3 regions of the Mesobacillus sp. AQ2 genome follow, and region 1 is predicted to be linked to each of the others. Evidence: riboswitches for the same ligand, from Rfam matches in the RefSeq annotation. Region 1 holds a riboswitch; each other region holds the start of a gene.

What was found. A riboswitch is a leader RNA that binds a small molecule or an ion and turns the genes downstream of it on or off. The one in region 1 is predicted to bind lysine.
Region 2: it holds a riboswitch for lysine, as region 1 does, so the genes downstream of both, QNH36_RS03950 (amidohydrolase) here and QNH36_RS20750 (Na+/H+ antiporter NhaC family protein) in region 1, are expected to answer to the same signal.
Region 3: it holds a riboswitch for lysine, as region 1 does, so the genes downstream of both, QNH36_RS17885 (aspartate kinase) here and QNH36_RS20750 (Na+/H+ antiporter NhaC family protein) in region 1, are expected to answer to the same signal.

What each region holds. Positions count from the first base shown of each region.
Region 1 is NZ_CP126080.1:4,111,854-4,117,012, forward strand. Features, by position in the region: gene QNH36_RS20745 (sodium-dependent transporter) at 1-590, opposite strand, end outside; gene QNH36_RS20750 (Na+/H+ antiporter NhaC family protein) at 841-2,427, opposite strand; lysine riboswitch at 2,565-2,748, opposite strand; gene yunB (sporulation protein YunB) at 2,815-3,573, opposite strand; gene QNH36_RS20760 (HD-GYP domain-containing protein) at 3,683-4,792, opposite strand; gene QNH36_RS20765 (YunC family protein) at 5,089-5,159, opposite strand, start outside.
Region 2 is NZ_CP126080.1:789,988-795,146, forward strand. Features, by position in the region: gene QNH36_RS03945 (nuclease-related domain-containing protein) at 488-1,417, opposite strand; lysine riboswitch at 1,503-1,680, shown strand; gene QNH36_RS03950 (amidohydrolase) at 1,832-3,433, shown strand; gene QNH36_RS03955 (methyl-accepting chemotaxis protein) at 3,593-5,159, shown strand, end outside.
Region 3 is NZ_CP126080.1:3,537,033-3,542,191, reverse strand. Features, by position in the region: gene QNH36_RS17895 (hypothetical protein) at 1-484, shown strand, start outside; gene uvrC (excinuclease ABC subunit UvrC) at 500-2,272, shown strand; lysine riboswitch at 2,342-2,519, shown strand; gene QNH36_RS17885 (aspartate kinase) at 2,679-3,911, shown strand; gene QNH36_RS17880 (YslB family protein) at 4,158-4,610, opposite strand; gene QNH36_RS17875 (succinate dehydrogenase cytochrome b558 subunit) at 5,066-5,159, shown strand, end outside.

The DNA.
Region 1 (5,159 bases):
TCCAGAGTCAATGCGCGAACAACAATAATCATAAATAAAATAACAAGTGCAGGAATAAAGATCTTGTTCGCTACTTCAATACCTTTCTTGACGCCTTTGAACAAAATACCAAGAGAAATGACCCATACAATGACTAATGGCAGGAATACACCTGGTACGATACCGCCTACCTGGCCAGCGTCCACTACCTTTAAATAATCCCCAACAAGGAAGCTAAGCGGATCGTCTCCCCACTGCTTGCTGAGCGAGAAATAAGCGTAGGACATTGCCCATGCGATAATGACTGCGTAATACGTCGAAATGACAAAAGAAATAGCAAGCTGCCACCAGCCAAGCCATTCTGCGCCTTTTCGCATCTTGAAATAACTTAATGGTGCAGATCCGCGGTACTTATGACCGATGGTGAATTCCAAAATCAAAATTGGGATACCTGCTGTTAATAAAGCAAATAAGTATGGGAAGAAGAATGCTCCCCCGCCATTCTCATAAGCTACACCCGGGAAGCGCCAAATATTTCCCAACCCGACTGCCGAACCTACCGCAGCAAGAATGAATCCTGCCCTCGTGCCCCACTGTGGACGATTTTCCATTTATAAATCCCCCTTGCCTTCTAATCACCTGGAAAATATTGATGAATTAGAAAGTTTTATATTTTCAGATTATTTGGTCTAGAAATAGTATAGCTAGTTTTTAATGGCTTGTCAAAATATTATTTGCGTCATAATAAATTTTTTTCGATAAAATTTTCCCAACTATACTAAAACTCCTATTAATTAGGATTCTATTCCCGCTATTTTAAAAATATGAAAAAAAGCTGTCTGATACCAGACAGCTTTTTCATTATTCTGCTAGATTTTCTTTCAGTACTTCTTCCTGGTTTGTTTTGCTTCCGAAGATGAACGCAAAAGCAACCAGCAGGATGGCCACTACTGCAAGTGCTGCGAGCGTGCTGCCTGTAAAACCGAGGACCAGGAATCCGACAGCAGAAATTGCTGCTGAAATCAGCGCGTATGGCAGCTGTGTCATGACATGGTCCATATGATGTGAACCAGCACCTGTTGATGATAGGATCGTTGTATCGGAAATTGGCGAGCAGTGGTCTCCAAAAACTGCACCAGCCAGGACAGCTGCTAAAGCAGGCAAAAGAATTGTAATATCAGCAGCCGCTGCGATATCTCCTGCAATCGGAAGCAGTATTCCGAATGATCCCCATGATGTTCCTGTTGAGAACGCCATGATTCCGGCTACGAGGAACAACAGGAATGGCAGGAAGGCAATATTGATGTTTGAGCTTTCAACGATGCCTGCCAGATATTTACCTGTTTCAAGCCGGCCAATCAGGTCAACGATGACCCAGGCAAAAACGAGAATATAGATAGCCGGAAGCATTGATTTAATGCCCTCAGCTAGTCCTTTTCCAAAGACATTGGCATTGACGCCTTTTAATACAGCCGCCTGTCTGACAAAAAGAATCAACGCTACAGCAAGTCCCAACAATCCGCCAGTTACAAGAGATTTGGTGACATCTGTATTTTCAAAAATACCGAAAATGGTTACTTTTCCTTCAACAGCACTTGCGCCTGTCCAGAGCATCATGCCTACTGTTCCTACGACAAGGGCTACAATCGGCCATACAAGGTCTCCAACAGTACCTTTCGTACTCGTTGGCAGATCATCCTTCAGTTCCCCTGGTACCGGCTTGTCCTGAGGAACAACAATTCCTTCCGTAATCGCAAGTTCCTCATGCTTTTTCATTGGGCCGATTTCAACATTCCTAAGAGCAACAATGAACACCATTGCCAATGCTGCAAGAGCATAGAAGTTCATCGGCACGATCTGCATGAACCCTGAGAACGCACTGTATTCATTCACGCCGTGTGCAGCAAGGATTGTACCAATCAATGCAATGATATAAGCACCCCAGCTGGAAATCGGAGAGATGACACACATTGGTGCTGAAGTTGAATCGATTATATAGGCCAGTTTTGCGCGCGAAACCTTCTGGCGGTCCGTGATTGGACGAGTGATCTGCCCTACAGCCAGTGCATTGAAATAATCATCAATAAAAATAATAATGCCAAGGAAAGCACCGACTAATTGAGCTCCAGCTCTTGTTTTGACACGCTTCATTGCCCATTCGCCGAACGCTCGGCTTCCTCCTGAAATAGAAATGAAGGCTGTAATTGTACCCAAAAGCAGCAAAAATAAAATGATGTATAAGCTATACGTGTTCAGTTCGCCATCAGCGATGACTATCCCCTTGGCTGCATCCCACATAATAGCGAATGTTTCAATGATATTAAAGTCAGCAAGCAAAAACGCTGCTGCGACGATGCCTGTCCCCAAAGACAATAGCACCCGCCTTGTGATCACTACCATCAAAATAGCCAATAATGGCGGCAGCAATGAAAAAATTGTGTTCTCCATTCTTTCTCCTCCTTGTTTTTGACAGGGGGGAAACTGTTCCATGAAAAGAGTTGTAGCCACTTTCTAAAAAATATAAAAAAGGGCAACGATAGAGAACATTCTATCGCTGCCCTTAATAAGCAACTAGTTTCTCCATCACGATCTGTAGCTCCCCATTATGGATATACCTCCATAATGACAGTGATACTCCTGTTCAAAGTATCCCCAGCAATAAAAAATGCGACTCATTTTTTATTACTTCGGCAAAATTCCCTTTCTGCTGTGATCAACGTTGTCATCCTCACACAGCTTACTCTTGAATCCTGCGCCTCTACCCCATCGGAATGATGTGGTTTATTATTCAATTGATTTTATAATATAACAATATCACTAACTTGACAACTGTTATTATTCGCCAGGAAGCTGGATGGCTGGGGATGTATCTCCTCCGCCATTGTAGAACTGTGGTACTTTTCCAGGATAATAGAAGCTGCCAATCGGAATATTTTCCTGAACGGTTGCGATTTCTGTCGCAAAAGGAATAATGATTTGCACATTCACTTTTACCCTGACCGATACATTTATAAGGGTATTATTGATCCCATGCTCTTCAGTATCCCAGACGACATCCGCCGTCACATCGCCGATTGCATTGAACTTCACCGGAACCCTTGGCCCCATATTACCGAGCAGCGCATTGTTGGTCGCCTGACCCAAAGGAACATAATAAATGATTCCTTCTTCCCTGTCTTTTTCATCGGTTACGAGCTCGACATCGGATAACATTTCTAGAGAGGTAAGATTCCCTCTTTCTGCTTCTTTCAGGTTCATTTGTACAATATTGGTTGTTTCCGCTTTTACCCGGTTGATGATTTCTGTGTTGAATTTCACCACAGTGGTTGTACCTCCATCCACCGGTACAAATTCAATTACTTTATCAATATCCATCCCGCTGGCTATTTTTTTGTTGATTGCCTTGTTGATAACCAGAGTCGCAATTTTTCTTGTCTGGGATTCAGCATATTTCATCAAAGTCGGTTCAAGTCCTTTATCGATGATCCAAAGTCCTGCGGCAGTGGAAAAGGAAAAAAATACGAATGTCAGCAGGAATACATACCTGAAAGGCAAGGGCCCTTTCCGAGGCAGCCGCCGGCCGAATTTTGCCAAAACAAATCCCCCCTCTAAAGCTATATGTATGCTTCAAAGGGGGGAACTAGCCTAAAAACTATAATTACTTTGTCTCATAGTAAAAGGAATTTCACTTAGCGGAACGAAATTAATAATTCGTTGCATACTCGTATTGTATGATCGTATCACAGCTGACAATCATCTGTGATAGATTGGATTTTAGATCCAGGTTGTATGGTTCCACTCTTTGGCCGCTTTCCTCCAGAATACGGACAACAGGCCGCTCGCTCAAACCAGGATTTTGTTGTGCTACGACTCCCTTCCGGCCATCACTCAGGGTGACAGTCAGGCCGATTGGATAGATGGCCACAGCTCTGCGGAACGCGTCTACGATCTTTGGGTCAAACAGGCTGCCTGCACCGGAATAAAGGATTTCCAGGCCTTCATGCGGCAGCATTGCCGGCCGGTATACCCGATTGGATGTGACAGCATCAAATACATCCGCCACTCCGAGGATTTTTCCGAATAAGTGGATTTCAGCCTCCTTTAAACCTCGCGGATACCCCGCTCCATTCAACCGTTCATGATGCTGATACGCACAATGGGCAACAATCAGCGGGACAGTCGGAATATTCCTGAGCATCTGGAAGCCGTCCTCAGCATGGGCCTTGATGATTTGGAATTCTTCCGCAGTCAGTTTGCCTGGCTTTGATAAAATTTCTTCGGGGACCTTCATTTTCCCTACATCATGCAAAATCGCCCCGAGCCCCAGCTGTTCAAGTTCCTTCGGAGAGAGCTTCATTTCTATTCCAATCGCAAGCGAGTAAAGTGTGACGTTCAAGCTATGCGAAAAAATATAATGGTCATGCAGGAATACATCCGAAAGCAGGTTCAATAGATCTTTGCTGCTCTTTAATTCATCAAGTAAAGCAACAATCAGCTTCTTGAATTTCCTCGCCGATTTTTCCAGCACGAAGGTTTGTGAGATCTTGGAATCCAGCTGAACTTGTTTAAAAGTTTCCCCGATTGTCATGATCGCATTGATCCGCATTTCATCTGGTATCGCGTTTTTCACGATGATATCATCGGTATCAGGGTCTTTAATATAGATATAATCAATCCTAAACTCTTCAAGCCTTTTCAGAATGTTTCGCTCGAGCCGTACACCCACATTTAGCAGGATTTGGCCCTGATCATTATAAATGGCTTTCCCGAGTAAAGTCCCTTCCTCTACCGATGTGGTGGCTACGAGTCTCATGTTCATTCCCACTTTATCTGTTAATTGGCGGCTATGTCTGCCTTATCATGAATAAAGAAAATTTTACATAAAACGACAATATTTTCTTATATTCTATCACAATTACAAATCATTGGGTCATTCGTTTTCCTTTTTGAGTTGGGAAAAAACGAGCCCATTTTTTTCATTCAATCATTATATCGGATTGAAAACTCACTTTTTATACTGCTTCTGCAAAAATTCACTTGGAGTACACAAAAAAGACAGCTCTTCAGGCTGTCTTTTTAAGTGGTTGTTTCCATATGTGAAATGTCTGCTTAATTCATTAGCAGCAATGCTTCCCTGCCGACCATCCCTTTTGTGGCGCCAAGGTTCTCCGCCTCGAATG
Region 2 (5,159 bases), 1.5 Mb from region 1:
GGAGGTGGAATTAAATAAAGAAGAAAAAATGTGCACGGTTAAGGGAAGTAAGAGAAAAACCGTTCAAATAAAGAAGAGATATGTGCCCGGTTAAGGGAAGTAGGAGAAAAACCGGTCAAATAAAGAAGAGTTATGTGCCCGGTTAAGGGAAGTAGGAGAAAAACCGGTCAAATAAAGAAGAGTTATGTGACCGGTTAAGGGAGGTAAGAGAAAAACCGGTCAAATAAAGAAGAGTTATGTGACCGGTTAAGGGAGGTAAGAGAAAAACCGGTCAAATAAAGAAGAGATATGTGCCCAGTTAGGGGAAGTAAGAGAAAAACCGGTCAAATAAAGAAGAGGTATGTGCCCAGTTAGGGGAAGTGAGAGAAAAACCGGTCAAATAAAGATGAGATATATGACCGGTTAAGGAAAGAAAAAGGGAAACGGGTCAAATAAATTGCCAAGAGGAGATAAAACTTCCCCTTGGCTAAAGTCCGTGTAGAAATTATTACTCGTAATAAGTAGATTTGCATTCGCCGTTGGCTGATAGATTGTTTTTTAAAACTCTTCTAATAGATTTCCTTGGTAGGTCTCCGTTGCTCCAATCATATATGATGGTTGTGGTTACTCTTCGATCGGGAAACAGTATTTGAAAACTTTTTAACGTTTGTAAAACAAGGGATTCAATAGAGTCACGTGCCCCACAGTGACTGCATACAAATCTTTTTTGTCCCAATGAATCCAAAAACCCCCCACACCCCTCACAAACAACCCCTTTCCTCAACCCATCAAATTCGTACCCTGGCACTCTGGTAAACGGTGATTTCTTAATATGCAAGGACAAGAGGGCCTCGGCGAGTTTGGTATGTTTGTTTGTTAGTTTTGAGGAGGTTCTGTTCATCCTATCCATAAACCGATTCAGTTGGGTTGGCAAAATAATGGGTGATTTCAGTGGTGCTTGCAGAAGGGTGAATTCCGGGTTGATGAACACGAGGTGTGGTTCGAGAGGGATGTAGAATCCTAGATTCTTCAGCAGTTGTTTTAGCAGGGATTCGGCACGGCTTAGCTGGTGGAGGGGGTTTTTGGTTTCAGCACCGGCGGCGGTTTTAAATTTGTCTCCATCTAAATAGTAGTCTCCTTCTAAATTTTTCACTTCGAAAAGGTGGAGCCGATCCTGGGTAATCACGAGGGAATCGATTTGAAAGAGGGTGCCATTCACTTCCAGTAAAAGGTCGTTGATAATCAGACTCTCCACTCGGCAGTTCGTGAACCACTGGTCAAATTGCACTTCGCCTTCATAGCCTTTTTCCAGCGTGTACAGGTTCGATGCCGCTTTCTCCTCCAGCTCCATCCGGGGCTTCAACGCTTGTAAAATCTCTAATTCTTCTGGTTTGGTCCGTTCTTTAACTATCATTTTCCACTTCCTTTCTTCCTTCATTTTAAAAGAATCCAAAATAAAAATCAGTGAACTTTCTGGGGCATTTATGATACTATTAAGCTAATTTCATATGATCTTATCAGATCGGTGAGGTAGAGGAGCGAACAACAAGAGTAGGCCATCGGAGTATGACATCAATGATGGTGGCTGGAAGGGTTGTTTGCCGAAGCGTGGCCAGGGTCAGACTGGTTACTGCTGGGATGCTTTCTGAAAAAGGAGCAGACTGTCATGCTTGAATTGGCGCATGGAGAACTACTGATCGAAATGGGAGATAACGTGTATTGTAAAAGCAATGACCGGTTATTTCTGTCGTTGCTTTTTATAGACAAGAGCTTTTCCTCCATTCCTTCTATTAAACTCCACTCCCGGGCATGTGCCTCTCCTGGCTTTCATTTTACCAAAAAGGAGAGAATCATCTTGAGAACCATCTACAAAAATGGCACCATCTATACATTCAATTCACTTAACCCAATTGTTCAGGCTGTGGTCATTGAAAATGGCCGGTTCATCGATATGGGAACTTCTGCGGATATGGTGCTGCATTGGGGCAGCCAGGCACAAATTATCGACCTCGAAGGGAAAACAGCCACCCCTGGCCTGATCGACAGCCATCTTCACCTATCGATCATGGCAGATAGTTTTATCAACCTAGATTTTGTCGGAATCACAACCAAGCAGGGGATGCTAAAAAAAATACAGGAAAAAGCAAACCAGCTTAAGCCTGGCGAATGGATTGTCGGCTCAAGCTGGGACGAGAACCTTTTTACCGACGGAGGGATTCCGAAAATTACAGAGCTGGATTATGTCGCGCCGGCAAACCCGCTATTTTTAACAAGGACGTGCCTGCATGCGACGTTAGTCAACAGCAGGGCGCTCGAGGTGATCGGCTATCATCCGGATATAAGTGTTCCAGAGGGCGGCACAATCGTACTGGATGAAATCACCAAGCAGCCGACGGGCTTGTTCCTGGAATCAGCGGCGAATCTAGTCAGACAGTACATTCCGGAACGTTCCTACGATGACTGGAAAAAAGCGATGCGCCAGACGATGCAGTTTGCGATCAGCAAGGGGCTGACAAGCGTGCATACGAATGATCCGCTGTATCTCGGCGGATTGGAGCAGACATGGAATCTTTTCAATGAGCTGTTAAATGGAGAGCAGCTTGGTTTGCGCAGCAATCTCCTGATCAACCATGAATTTTTACCGGACTTAAAAGAAGCGGGAATGTACACTGGATACGGCAATGATACACTGCAAATCGGCGCTGTGAAAATTTTTGCCGATGGAGCGTTTGGTAGGAGAACGGCGCTCCTGACAGAACCATATAGCGATGCGCCGGGACACTACGGCGATGCGATGTATGACCAGGAACAGCTATATGAAATCGTAAAAGGGGCGCGTGATCTGGACATGCCGATTGCAGTCCATACGATTGGTGACCAGGCACTGGAAAATGTCCTTGATGTGCTGGACAAGTTCCCGGCTGCAGCCTATCGCGACCGCTTGATCCACGCACAGGTTCTGAGGGAGGAATTAATTCCACGTCTCAAGGCACCTAGCAGGATTGCCGACATCCAGCCGCGTTTCCTTGCGAGTGACTTCCCATGGGTACAGGAACGACTTGGCGAAAAACGGATCAAGCTCTCCTACGCCTGGAAAACCTTGATGGATGCTGGCGTGATTTGCGCTGGAGGTTCAGATGCTCCAGTAGAACCGGTCGACCCGATTCTCGGAATCCATGCGGCAGTGACACGCAAAAAGCCGGGTGAAAACCACGAGGGTTATGTACCTGAGCAAAAATTATCAATGTTCGATGCATTCCGCCTGTTCACCGAACTCGGAGCCTATCCAACAAATGAAGAGACGGTAAAAGGCACAATCGCCCGAGGGAAATTTGCGGATATGACTGTGTATTCATCCAACCCATTTGAAATGGCCGATCCAGACGAATTATTATCCATGAACATCGATATGACAATCATCGGCGGGGAAATCAAATATCGCAGTCTCTCATAAGCATAAACATAGGAACGGTTCTTCTACTTCCATCGAAAGTAGGAGTGCCGTTCTTTTTAGTTTTATGGCTAAAGTCCTAAAATTTTCTGAAATCGAACCGAAATAATTAATATGAAGAGAAACGGTAATTGACTATATTGCTGGACGGGAGAGCGGAAAATGAAATTCAGGAAGAGTTTTGCGAGAAAACCACAGATGAAGTTTGGTGTTCGGGCCAAGTTATTGGCGGGCTTTTTTTCGGTTTTGGCTTTGTTGGCAGTCGTGGCAATCATCACGAATTTCGAATTTAACAAGATGAATAGTCAGTATTCTACGTCGATTGAAGACCGGATGGGGAAGCTGAATTTGATTGTCGAAATGAAGGATGCCGTCATGCGGGAGCAGCTTGCGCTTCAAAAATACATGGCAAATAGTGATGGTGAGAGCCTGATCGAATTTGAAGGAGCGGTAGAGGATTTTGCTAAGAGCTCAAAGAAGTACTTGAGCTCAGCAAAATCCGCTGAAGAGAAGAAAGTGGGAGAGAATCTGGTCGCGGCTGAGGCGCAATATTATGATGTCGCTTCAGAAGCCTTTACTCTCATCCGGGATGAACAAACGGTAAAGGTAAGGCTTTTAATGCAGGAAAAAGGAAATAAGCTTATCTTTAGCTTGAATTCAGCAGCCGAAGATGCGATTAAGTACCAGCAAGCTGCCCTGAATACAACGAGTGAAACCCTTTCCGGAAATGTCCAGAAGGTAGCCTTGCTCATCATCGCGCTCTCTGTGGCGGCATTTGTCATTGGGACTGTGATTGCTACATATATTAGCAGAATGATTTCAAAACCTGTCCAGCTTGTCTCTCAGGCAGCAAAGCAATTAGCTGACGGAAATCTGGCCATTGAAAAAATCAATGTGAAGAATACAGATGAAATCGGGCAATTAGCAACTGATTTCAATGAGATGGCAACAAATTTAAGGAATATCATTTTTCAGGTGAGCAGCACTTCCGAGCAGGTTGCGGCATCAGCTGAGGAGATGATGGCTAGTGCGGACCAGACGAATTCTGCCACGAACCAGGTGGCGACAGCCATCCAGGAAGTCGCCGGCGGTGCAGAGCTACAAAGCAAGAATACAGAGGAAAGCGCGAAGGCAGTAGGAGAGATGTCTAGTGCCATCCAGCGTGTCGCGGTTACGACTTCCACAGTTGCAGAGTCTGCGGTTGATACGACGAAACAGGCAACACTTGGCCATGATTCTCTGGAAAAAGTCATTGAAAAGATGAAAACAATCAACCATACAACGAGTGAAACAAATTCTGTCATCAAGGATCTGGACCGAAAATCGGCTGAAATCGGCAAAATCATCGAGGTCATTACAGGCATCGCTGACCAGACGAATTTACTGGCGCTCAACGCCGCCATTGAAGCAGCAAGAGCAGGCGAGCACGGAAAAGGGTTTGCTGTTGTCGCAGATGAAGTCAGGAAGCTGGCTGAACTTTCAAGGCAGTCTGCCAGCCAGATTTCCAGCTTGATTGAAGTCATCCAAAAAGAAACCCATCAGGTCGTCGAGATGATGAATAAAGGGGCAGCTGAAATTTCCGAGGGAACATCATTGGTTGAGGATACAGGCCGGATATTTGATGAGATTTTAAAATCGATTGAGAATGTCAGCTCGGAAATCCAGGAGGTCTCCGCGATTTCTGAAGAAATGTCGGCAAGCGTCATGCAGGTGAATGCTTCGATCGAGG
Region 3 (5,159 bases), 570 kb from region 1:
CAAGCCGAGGCATATATTGCCCGTAGCGCTGCTGATTGTATTTTTTTGCTTGCTCGTCTTTTTTAAAAAAAGAGCAGAGAAATTTACACGCTATCTAGCGCTTGCTGTAATCATTGCCCAGGCAATTGTTTCATCAAGCTATGTGCAGGAACAGGCTGAGTTATCACCCGCTGTCTACCAGCTCGCGAATTATCTCGAGGAACAGCCTGATGAGTTTGTCCTTTATACATGGGAGGAAACAAGGGTGCTTCAGTTTTTGGGAATGCCTTATCCCCATAAACGAATCTATACTTATAAGATTTTTCTTCATGACCAGGGATTATATGAAGGAAAAACGATCTATTTAACAAATAGTGTAATAGACGGCTTCCGGTCCCAGGGTATCAATCCAGGCGGAAAGCTTGAAGAAGTGAAAACATTTTCGTCAAATGAAATTTTTGACCCGGTCTATCATGAGATTGTTTTATATAAATGGACACCGTAACAGGAGGTGAATGGCATGAATGAGCAAATCAGAAATAAGCTTGCCCTTCTCCCTGCGCAGCCAGGATGTTATTTAATGAAGGACAGGCAGGGAACCATCATTTATGTGGGGAAAGCCAAGGTCTTGAAAAACAGGGTGCGCTCCTATTTTACCGGATCGCATGACGGCAAGACACTTCGGCTAGTGAATGAAATCGAGGATTTCGAGTATATTGTCACCTCATCCGATATGGAGGCACTGCTGCTTGAAATCAATCTGATCAAAAAACATGACCCGAAATACAATATCATGCTCAAGGATGACAAGAGCTATCCTTTCATCAAGCTGACGGCAGAACGGCACCCAAAGCTGATCATCACCCGTAAGGTCAAAAAAGACAGCGGCAAATATTTTGGGCCGTATCCGAACGTCCAGGCAGCGAATGAGACGAAGAAGCTGCTCGACAGAATTTATCCGCTCAGGAAATGCTCGACGCTGCCGGACCGCGTCTGCCTCTATTACCATATGGGACAGTGCCTAGCACCCTGTATTAAGGACGTCGGCAAGGAAGAGTATAAGCAGATTACCGATGAAATCACAAAATTCCTGAATGGCGGTTATAAGGACATCAAGGTTGATTTGACGGCAAAAATGGCTGCCGCTGCCGAGGAACTGGATTTTGAGAGGGCAAAGGAATTCCGCGACAAGATTGCCCACATCGAGGCAACGATGGAAAAGCAGAAGATGACCACGACAGACTTTACCGACCGGGACGTGTTTGGCTATGCTGTCGATAAAGGCTGGATGTGTGTCCAGGTATTTTTTATCCGCCAGGGGAAATTGATTGAAAGGGAAGTTTCGATGTTCCCGATCCATAATGAACCTGAGGAAGATATTCTCACATATCTTGGCCAATTTTATTCGAAAAATGAGCATTTCAAGCCAAAAGAGATATTGGTGCCCGAAAGCGTCGATCTCGAAATGGCAGAGGGATTGCTTGGTGTAAAAGTACTTAAGCCTCAGCGCGGCAAGAAGAAAGAGCTTGTCCACTTGGCTTCAAAAAATGCCCGGATCGCCCTTCAGGAAAAGTTCTCCCTGATCGAGCGCGATGAGGAAAGGACCATCAACGCAGTTGAGAACCTTGGAAAACAAATGGGGATCTATACACCGCATCGGATCGAATCATTTGATAACTCCAATATCCAGGGAACTGACCCGGTTTCAGCGATGATCGTATTCATTGATGGGAAACCGGAGAAAAGGGAGTACCGGAAATATAAAATCAAATCAGTGAAGGGGCCAGATGACTACGAGTCGATGAGGGAAGTCGTCCGCCGCCGGTATACCCGGGTGTTGAGAGAGGGTTTGCCGCTGCCGGATTTGATCATCATCGATGGCGGAAAAGGGCATATCGAGTCCGCCCGGGATGTCCTGGAGAATGAATTAGGTCTTGATATTCCGATTGCCGGCCTGGCCAAGGATGATAAGCACAGGACTTCCCAGCTGCTATATGGCAATCCATTGCAGGTGATTGAATTGCCGCGGAACAGCCAGGAGTTTTACCTGCTGCAAAGGATCCAGGATGAGGTGCACCGCTTTGCCATCACCTTCCACCGGCAGCTGAGAGGAAAAAGCGCTTTCCAATCGATCCTCGATGATATCGGAGGCATTGGCGAAAAGCGGAAGAAAGCGCTGCTGAAACATTTCGGTTCAGTCAAAAAAATGCGAGAAGCCTCTGTTGAGGAATTGAGTGCAGCCGGGCTGCCGGCGAATGTTGCTCAGGAACTATATCAGAAATTACAGGATTAATGTAGCAATCTATTTTTTTGTATGCTATAATGATGGAAATTTCATATTGCTATCACTTTAGAGTATTAAAGTGAAGATAGAGGTGCAAGCTTCAAGAGTAAAAGGCCGGAGAATTATAGGATTCTGGGAAGGGCTTTGAAAGGGGATGCTTGCCGAAGTGGGGAGATGCCTATCCATTTTCTCGCTGGTCCTTCGTTGAATAAACGCTGGATTGTCAAGATTGCCATCTTGGAGTGCTATCTCATGTTGCAGCGTATATACACGTTTATTAAGCAATGGGAGCCACTTCCATTGCTTTTTCTGTTTTTACGGCTCTTTTTTTAAAAGGCTCGGGGAAAATACATATGCAGATAAGCCATGAAGCTCTTACAGAGGCAAAATACTGAAAAAGAGGCAGGGGAAACAAATGGGATTGATTGTACAGAAATTCGGCGGAACATCGGTTGGCAGTGTTGAAAAGATCAGGAATGCTGCCTCAAGGACAGCAGAAGAATTGAGGAACGGCAATAATGTTGTTGTAGTCGTATCAGCAATGGGCAAGACGACCGACCACCTAGTCGATATGGCGAACGATATTTCAAGGGCGCCATCCAAAAGGGAAATGGATATGCTTTTGACGACGGGAGAGCAAATCACCATCGCGCTTTACTCAATGGCTCTTGCACAGAGCGGAATAGAGGCCGTTTCTTTTACTGGCTGGCAGGCTGGAATCAAGACCGAAGGCATCCATGGAAACGCCCGGATCATCGATATTGATACAGAAAGGATTTCCAAAGAGCTGGAGTCAGGAAAGGTGGTCATTGTCGCCGGATTCCAGGGTGTAACAGAGGACGGGGAAATCACCACACTTGGAAGGGGCGGATCAGATACAACAGCCGTCGCGCTTGCAGCCGCATTAAAGGCTGACAAATGCGATATTTATACAGATGTAACGGGCGTGTTCACGACCGATCCAAGATTTGTGAAAAGCGCAAGGAAGTTACTGAGCGTCTCATATGACGAGATGCTTGAGCTGGCGAACCTGGGAGCAGGTGTGCTCCACCCGCGTGCGGTCGAATTCGCCAAGAATTACGGACTGCCGCTTGAAGTAAGATCCAGTATGGAAAAAGAAAGAGGCACAATGATCGAGGAGGAGAATGAAATGGAACAAAATCTAGTTGTACGTGGAGTAGCATTTGAAGACCAGATTACGAGAGTATCAGTACTGGGAGTAAGCACTTCTTTAAAAGGGCTTTCTACGATCTTCACAACACTTGCCCAAAATCATATCAATGTGGATATCATCGTCCAGAGCCGCACAGAAGCAGGCACGGCCAATATTTCATTCTCCATCAAGAGCAATGATCTGCCAGAAACACTGGACGTTCTGGAACGGAATAAAGAATCATTGAATTATCAATCCGTCGAATCAGAAACAGGCCTGGCAAAGGTATCGATCGTCGGATCAGGCATGGTATCAAATCCCGGAGTTGCCGCGAAAATGTTCGAAGTCCTCGAAGGAAACGGCATCCAGGTCAAAATGGTAAGCACATCCGAAATCAAAGTTTCCACAGTCGTAAACGAAAAACAAATGGTCCATGCCGTCGAATCACTCCATGAGGCATTCGAGCTTTATTCAGGAGCAGTTAAGACGAACTAATAAATCATGCTTAAAGCTTTCCTGGGTGCCCTCCAGGAAAGCTTTTATATATGCTGCTGTGTGATCGTAAAAGTGTCCCTCAAGAGTTTATAGGCACATTAGAGACGATTATGTGCGGATAAAAGGGCAGAATGAGAGTTTATCGTTACATTTAAGCGGATTATGTGCGGATAAAGGGCAGAAGAGAGTTTATCGTCACATTAAAGCGGAAGGGCACAGTAACGGTTTCACTGTGCCCTCTTATATTTACTCAATAATATCAGTCTTATCCCACTTGATTGTAAACTGGACTTTTGATGCTTTCTTATTGGGGTGCTCGAATGCTTCTGCTGTAAATTTTTTCTGGTGTTCCATTTGCTGGGCGATGAAACCGGCTTCCAGCTGGAATTTGGTATTTGGGTTTTTTTTCAGTCGGGAGGAAATCAGTTCACTGCTGAGTTCCAGCAGTATTTCTCTTCTGGATTCTTCTTTGATGGTGAGACGGCCCCAGCCGGCGTCCTGGAAAAACTGGATGGTCTCCTCCAAGTTGGACAAAAGATGTTTGCGGGCGAGGCGTTTACCGGCCCAGTAAAGGATTTCTGGAGTATCTTTGCCAAGCAGTTCGTTCAATAATTCTTCCCTGATCAATTCATATCCGAAAGCGCTGACAGCGAGTGGCTCGCTTTCGGTTTTTGGCTCTGAAGTTGTTATTTCGCTCATGTTCTCCCCTCTTTCTATGAATCTATTATAAACAATTTGCCAAAAAAACACTGGCGTTGATAAAAATAAATAACTGTTAATTTTTGTTTCCATAAAGAATTTTATAAATTTTTTCCATGTTTATACCATACCCGTAACTTGGAATTTCAAAAATTAATTTTGTGTCATTCGGCTGCAAAGGGCAATAGTATTATTTTAATATACTCTTTCTGAGGTGGGAATAAATAAAAAGTGGGATTTTTACGATATCAATATATTTTAAAAATTTTATTTATATAAGCATTTTTATGTATACGTTTTCTTGACGCTCCAATATGATGGGAGTAAAATGAACATGTCACATAATTGTAAGAAATGCTTATATTTTTGATGTGAGGCTGTTTCAATCTCTTAGGTTAATAGGGATGGGGAGAGAAGTCTTAACATCACGGCCAAATTTCAAGGGGGGTATACATATGGCAGGTAGACAAGAGTTTTATTGGCGGAGGCTGCATTCATTGCTGGGTGTAATTCCGGTAGGTCTTTTCCTCACGCAGCACCTTGTAGTCA